One region of the Bacillus sp. LR_5 genome, then DNA from elsewhere that is predicted to be linked to it. Evidence: riboswitches for the same ligand, from Rfam matches in the RefSeq annotation. Region 1 holds a riboswitch; each other region holds the start of a gene.
The links. Region 1 has a riboswitch for thiamine pyrophosphate ahead of ylmB (N-formyl-4-amino-5-aminomethyl-2-methylpyrimidine deformylase). Riboswitches for the same ligand answer to the same signal wherever they lie in the genome.
Positions count from the first base shown of each region.

Region 2: it holds a riboswitch for thiamine pyrophosphate, as region 1 does, so the genes downstream of both, tenA (thiaminase II) here and ylmB (N-formyl-4-amino-5-aminomethyl-2-methylpyrimidine deformylase) in region 1, are expected to answer to the same signal.
Region 3: it holds a riboswitch for thiamine pyrophosphate, as region 1 does, so the genes downstream of both, thiU (HMP/thiamine ABC transporter substrate-binding protein ThiU) here and ylmB (N-formyl-4-amino-5-aminomethyl-2-methylpyrimidine deformylase) in region 1, are expected to answer to the same signal.

Region 1 is NZ_JAVAXX010000047.1:21,118-23,381, forward strand. Features, by position in the region: gene RAC86_RS12480 (YlmC/YmxH family sporulation protein) at 1-1, opposite strand, end outside; gene ylmB (N-formyl-4-amino-5-aminomethyl-2-methylpyrimidine deformylase) at 84-1,364, opposite strand; TPP riboswitch at 1,452-1,553, opposite strand; gene RAC86_RS12490 (ABC transporter ATP-binding protein) at 1,566-2,264, opposite strand, start outside.
Region 2 is NZ_JAVAXX010000002.1:4,352-6,615, reverse strand. Features, by position in the region: gene tenI (thiazole tautomerase TenI) at 1-314, opposite strand, end outside; gene tenA (thiaminase II) at 292-999, opposite strand; TPP riboswitch at 1,081-1,189, opposite strand; gene RAC86_RS00815 (monovalent cation:proton antiporter family protein) at 1,251-2,264, opposite strand, start outside.
Region 3 is NZ_JAVAXX010000216.1:3,128-5,391, reverse strand. Features, by position in the region: gene ykoG (two-component system response regulator YkoG) at 1-493, opposite strand, end outside; TPP riboswitch at 595-707, shown strand; gene thiU (HMP/thiamine ABC transporter substrate-binding protein ThiU) at 804-1,406, shown strand; gene RAC86_RS28250 (ECF transporter S component) at 1,408-2,007, shown strand; gene RAC86_RS28245 (ABC transporter ATP-binding protein) at 1,994-2,264, shown strand, end outside.

The DNA.
Region 1 (2,264 bases):
TTCCATCACGTCCTTTTTCCGTCCTTTTGTTCAAGTATATGAACGGGCAGGCTGAACCTTGTCAGCAAGAAGAAATTTTCATGTCATTGTTCTTTTTTCCGGCTGCACCAGCTGATGATAAAATCGAGTATAATTTTTGTATACTCTACTAGCTGCTCAATCGATACCTTCTCGTTCACAGAGTGTGCATTGTGCAGATCTCCAGGACCGTATATTACGCATGGAATACCGGCATCATACAGCCATCCGCCATCTGTAACTGATTGAGAAACGTCAATAATTGGACACTCCCGTTTCACTTTCTCATGAGAGGCAGTTAGCGCTAAGACGCCTGGGTGGCCAGGGTCAACTTCCAATGCCGGAAAAATTTCTCCTCTGTCTTCTATCATAGATGAGCCTCCCCACTTGAATACAGGGCGGTTTTCCCTAAGCCAAATATCACTGTCACTCAGCCGATTGACGTAATCTTCTATTTCCGCTGCCACTTGGTCATGGGTTTCATTCGGATAAAAATGGACTGTGATCCACAACCGGCATTCGTCCGCTATAAAAGCCGCATGTCTGCCGCCTTCTATAACTGCCGGGTTAATCGTATTTGTGCCTGGTTTAAAACCGGGATAACTTTTCATAATAGACCAGTGGCGCTCAAGTTCACCGAGCCCCCCAATGATTTTTGCCATTTTTTCAATTGCGCTTGCTCCGAATGTTCCTCCGCCTGCGTGAATCATATTCCGTCTCGTTCCATCATGAAATGTTTGACTGCTTTTGATTTCGATCCAGCCTGTAATGACACCGCCTTGGCCTTGAATATGCATATCGCTCGTATCCGCGACAATTGCAAAATCAGCGTGGTAGCCCCTCTTGCAGCATTCAAGTGTGCCGGCTTCTCCAACTTCCTCCCCAATAACCGATTGCAGAATCAGATCACCGGGAAGTTCAATGCCTGCTTCACGAATCAATTTGACAGCAAACAGCACACACGCCATTCCGCCCTTCATATCGGAAGCGCCCCGCCCGATTAAGAGACCGTTTTTTTCAATTGGATGAAATGGATCATGCTCCCATTCTTCATCCTCTTTTACCTCTGCCACATCTACATGGCCATTGATAATCAGGCTATAATAATCTGCTGAATCTGTTCCTTTTAGCTTCCCTACAACATTGGGATCGCCAGGGTACACATCCCATTTGTCGATCGAGAATCCCAATTCATTTAAATATCCCGCAATCCAAGACTGAATGCCCTCTGTATTTCTTGCAGGCGGAGCGGGTGTTTGATAAGAAATCAGCGTTTTCGCAAGCTGAATAAGCTCCTCCTTATGTTCTTCCACTTTTTTTTGCAAAGAGTCTATTTGTTGATCCAATGTAAATCCGCTCCTATTCTTTAAAATCAAAAAAGCCGTTTCAAATGTGATGAAACGGCTTAATAAAAACAAACGGAGTCCGATGTACTCCGCTTTTCACCGCTTCCCTCCGCTGGCATGATCCAGATCAGGTCAAAAGGGTTGAGACAAAGTCTCTCTCAGCTTCGCAAAGCACCCCTAGGATGAATCTATATATGTTTGTCAGGCATTCGTTATCGGCTCAGCTCTTGTTAAAAACGGCCGATCCTGATTCCATAATACATGGATTGGCGTATCAAAAAAAGCGGAAAGTATTTGATCAGTAAGCATTTCCTTTATTTCTCCGGATTCAAAGACCTCTCCCTGTTTTAATAATAGGGCTTTATCAAAGACAGGCAAAATTTCTTCAGCATGATGAGTCACATAAAGGATAGATGGTGCATTTTCTTTGTTTGCAATGTATGTAATCGTATCTAACAGCTTTTCCCGGGCAATAAAATCCAGTCCTGTGACTGGTTCATCCAGTATCAGCAACTCCGGATCGGCCATTAGTGCTCTAGCAATCAACGCTCTTTGTTTTTCCCCTTGAGAAAGGGTTTCATAGCGGCGATCGGCATATTCAATTGCTCCCAAGTCCTCTAACAAACCTATCGCTTTTTCCCTGGTTTCCTTACTTGGCGTTTCATATAACCCAATCGAAGCGTAAGCTCCGCTCAAAGCAATTTCAAAGGCTGAATCTGCCGGATACAATTTTTGCTGAAGAGCTGCTGAGACGAGGCCAATTTTACGTCTGAGCTTTTCCCCAAGCTCTGTTTTGCCAAATTCATGGCCAAGCACCTGCATCTCGCCTGATGTTGGAAAATAATATGAGCAAAGCATATTTAACAGCGCTGTCTTCCCGGCGCCATTTAGGCCGTAAAG
Region 2 (2,264 bases), on a different contig from region 1:
TCAAGCGAATGCACCGACCGACCGATATGAAGGTGAGGAAATCTGGCTCTGACCTGCTTCGGCGAAAAGCTGCTGCTCGGCAGCTGCACGCGATGAATCGTAGAAAAAAGCGCAATATCCACCCGCCCATTCATGACCAGTTTTCGCTTATCAACACCGCCTTCGGAAATAAGCCCGAGCAGTTTCAAAATGTCGGCCGCCGATTTTGACCGTTCCCGAATGTGTATAAAATCAACTTCATTCCGAATAGCTATGATGGCTCTCGCTAACTCTTCAACCGGCTTGCAGTCATCAGTTATGGCGTGAAGCTCCAAATTCCTCCACCTCTTTTATGCCGCGGTCGGACCAGCCTTCTTTTCGATAGGCCATTCCCCAAAATTGATATTCATAGAAGCTGGAAATAACAAAATTCTCTTTCATCTTGGCGCGCACTTCATCCGTGCTGTTTTCCGCCAGCTCATCAAACCGATTGATTTGCTCTTCGACCTGCTGTCTGAACCAGTCACCGCCGTATGTGCCGATCCACTTCTGATAAATCGGATGCCCCGGATCACAATGCAGCAATTTCTCACCTACCTCGTAATAAAGCCAGTAGCATGGCAGCAGGGCAGCTAAGATCTCAGCAAAATTCCCGCTCAAAACCGAACGGTACATATGGGATGTATAAGAGTATGCCGTAGGAGACGGCTTAAACGCCTTACGCTCTTCCTCACTGATTTCCAACAGCTCCGCAAACTCGCGATGAAGCGCCATTTCCGCCTCATATGTACCTTGGGCGTGGCTTGCCATCCGTCCCGTTGTATAAAGGTCCTTCGCATAAGCGGCGCCAAACGATTGCACCTTCGCAAAATGCGTTAAATAATAAGAATCCTGAAGCACGTAGTATTTAAAACGGTCAATCGGAAGCGTTCCATCACCGATTCCCTGAACGAACGGATGGACAAAACTCCCCTCCCACCATTCTGCGGCTGCACTGCGGCATTCTTCTGAAAACTTCACACGTCATTCCCCCTGTCTGATAAATAAAAAAACCACTTTCCCGCAAGGAAAAGTGGTTTGGAATTGGCATAGTAAAATAACACAAATACCGCTCCACTTCCCTACGCAGGTCTGAACCTGTTCAAGTTATGAGGGTCTAAAAGTCACACTTTTATCTCAGCCCTTATGAAGGACACCCCTAGTGGTTATACGAATACATATTGAATTGTTCTGCACCTCTATATTAACACGAATCCCTATTTGGTCAAGGTTTATCCTTCTAATGTTTTCTTAAGCTCCGTTACGTACCCGCGAGATCCGGTAACAATTAAGCGGTCTCCCAGTTTCAGCCTTGTGTCCCCATGTGGAACGATGCTATCCACACCTCTGAAAATCCTGACAAAGATGACGTCGCCTGTTAAAGGGAATTCCCGCAAAATCACACCGTCGTAAGTGCTGTTTTCCATATTAATTTGATACAGCGAAGACTCCTGGTTCGTGAGAAGCCTCATGACTCCAGGCGCTTCTATCAGAGCGCGAAGCAGTGTTTTTGTTGACAACAAAATAGAAAAGATGCTGATTCCCTGCTCCTTCAGAGCTGCTTCATTCTCCGGTGATCCTACGCTGGCAATGATTCTTTCTGTGCCTTTTTCTTTTGCAAGTAATGCAATGTCCGCATTCATGTCTTCATTCCCTGTCGCAACAACGAGGATATCCGTATCAAAAATGCCGAGTGACTCAAGCGTCTCGTGTTCATAGTCAGAAATCGTTTCGACAGTAAATACTGATTCTGACAGCTTTTCCTCCGCATTCTCTTGGTATACGTGTACAACACGCACATCATACTCTTCCTCCGGCAGTTCAAGAGTAACAGGCAATGTCATTTGGTTTGCACCGATAAACGTAATCGTCTTTTTCTCCTCCGGCTGCTCCTCCCGTTTGTACAATTTTTTAAAGAAGACCGGCGAAAAAATACTGGCAATGACGGCTACTAACGTCAGCGCTCCTGACATATTTGCGCTGATCACGTGAAGCTGCTGACCGATTGTCGCAGCGGCAATCACGAGCGAAAGCGTTGATGTCAGCAGGAAACCAGATGCCAAAACAGTTCGGTTATCATACCACTTCTTCAAGTACAGGACAGGAATGATTTTGCTGACTAACAACGCCAGAAGCAGAAGCGGAATCATGATTAATATTTTCGGATCTTGGAAAAGGGTCCATATATCCAGCTTCACACCGACCATCACAAAGAAAATCGGAATTAAGAACCCGTAGCCGAATGA
Region 3 (2,264 bases), on a different contig from region 1:
CGAGTAGATCAAATTCCCGCGGCGTTAATTCCACCTCTTTGTCTCCGCGTCTCACTTCACGGGTTTTTTCGTTCACCCGCAAATCGTCATATGTAAGAAAGGTGCCGATATCTTCCGTTTTTGTTCCATTTTGCCGCAGCGCCGCCCTGATTCTCGCAAGTAATTCCTCGATTTCAAACGGCTTGGTGACATAGTCATTCGCACCGATATCCAGACCTGTTACCTTATCAGGAATGCTGTCTCGCGCCGTTAATAATATGACCGGTGTCTGCGAATCCGTTTTTCTCAAGCGGCGCAGCACTTCCAGTCCGCTAAGCCCCGGCAGCATGACATCAAGAAGCACCAAGGAATGCCCGCCTTCCGCGGCCGCCTCAAGACCTTCTGTTCCATTGTGTTTAATGGTCACGCCGTATCCTTCATATTCCAATTCAAGCTGCAGAACCCTGGCGATTTTTTCTTCATCTTCCACAATTAATATGTGTCCTTTGTCCAAATGTGATCATCCTCTCCTGTCCCTATATGAAAAAAATGATTTCGTTGTTTACAAAATGATTCTTATCATCTATTATGATGTCAAAATAAAAAATTGTATACGGAAAGCACTAGGGGTGCTGTTTTGGCTGAGATAAAGCGCGAAAGAAACGCGCTTTGATCCCTTATGACCCGATCTGGATAATACCAGCGTGGGGAAGTGCAGGTTGACCGAATGGTGTATTTTTTTGTGCGCTTAATCGATCTATGACTGCATATTCCCTTAGGATATGCAGTTTTTTATTTTACCAAAAAAACAGGAGGTCGGAGAAATGGAACATATTTGCGGTACAAGCAGAATCGCCGGTTTTCGCTTCTCTTTATATCCGATGACGGATGATTTTATCAGTGTGATCAAGTCTGCGCTGAAAAAAACAGATACATCCAAGGTTTGGACGAAAACCGACCATATCAGCACGGTGTTACGCGGATCGATTGATCATGTATTCGATGCTGCAAAAGCCATTTACCTTCATGCAGCAAACAGCGAAAAACACATCGTCATGAACGGCACGTTTTCCATTGGATGCCCGGGTGACACACAGGGGGATACATATCTTTCCAAAGGCGATAAGCGTGTCAATGAAGATGCTGTCCGAGGCTTGAAGGCGGAAGCGCCGTGCCAATTTGCCCTTTATCCAATGAACGAGCCGGATTATATGGGATTGATTATGAAGGCTGTCGACATTGCAAAAGCCCAAGGCACTTTCGTACAGAGTGTCCATTACGCGAGCGAGCTTGACGGGGATGCGCATGACGTATTCAGCACATTGGAAGCCGTTTTCCGCATGGCCGAGCAGCAAACAAACCATATCACCATGACTGTGAATCTTTCGGCTAACAGTCCATCAAGAAAAAACAGAAAGCAGGGATAAAATGAAAAGCTGGAAAGTAAAAGAAATTGTCATCATGTCCGTTATCAGTATCGTATTTGCCGTTGTTTATTTATTATTTACACATTTCGGAAACGTGCTTGCAGGTATGTTTGGGCCAATCGCCTATGAACCGATTTACGGCATTTGGTTTATCGTTTCTGTGATCGCCGCGTACATGATTCAAAAACCGGGTGCGGCGCTCGTTTCTGAAATCATTGCCGCTCTCGTTGAGTGCCTGCTGGGAAATCCGTCTGGCCCGATGGTCATCGTGATTGGCATTGTTCAAGGGCTCGGGGCTGAGGCTGTATTTCTTGCAACACGCTGGAAAGCATACTCTCTCCCTATCCTTATGCTGGCCGGTATGGGGTCTTCAGTAGCCAGCTTTTTCTATGATCTCTTTGTTTCTGGCTATGCAGCCTATTCACCAGGTTATCTGCTCATTATGCTTGTGATCCGCCTCATTTCCGGCGCGCTTTTGGCGGGGCTTCTCGGAAAAGCTGTCAGCGACTCTCTCGCTTATACAGGTGTGTTAAACGGAATGGCACTCGGAAAGGAACTGAAAAAGAAAAGGAAGCGGGCGTCAGAACATGCAAGCCTTTGATGAGCTTCTGACGGTTGAGCAGCTCAGCTTCTCTTATGAAGAAGACGAGAAACCGGTTTTTCAAGACATTTCGTTTGAGCTTCAAAAAGGAGAATGTGTTTTATTATTAGGACCGAGCGGATGCGGTAAAAGCTCGCTCGCCCTTTGTTTAAAAGGTCTATATCCGGAGGCTTGCGACGGCATTCAGTCCGGACATGTATTTCTATTTCAAAAGCCGGTCACAGATGCTGAAACCTCCGAAACGATTGCTCAGCATG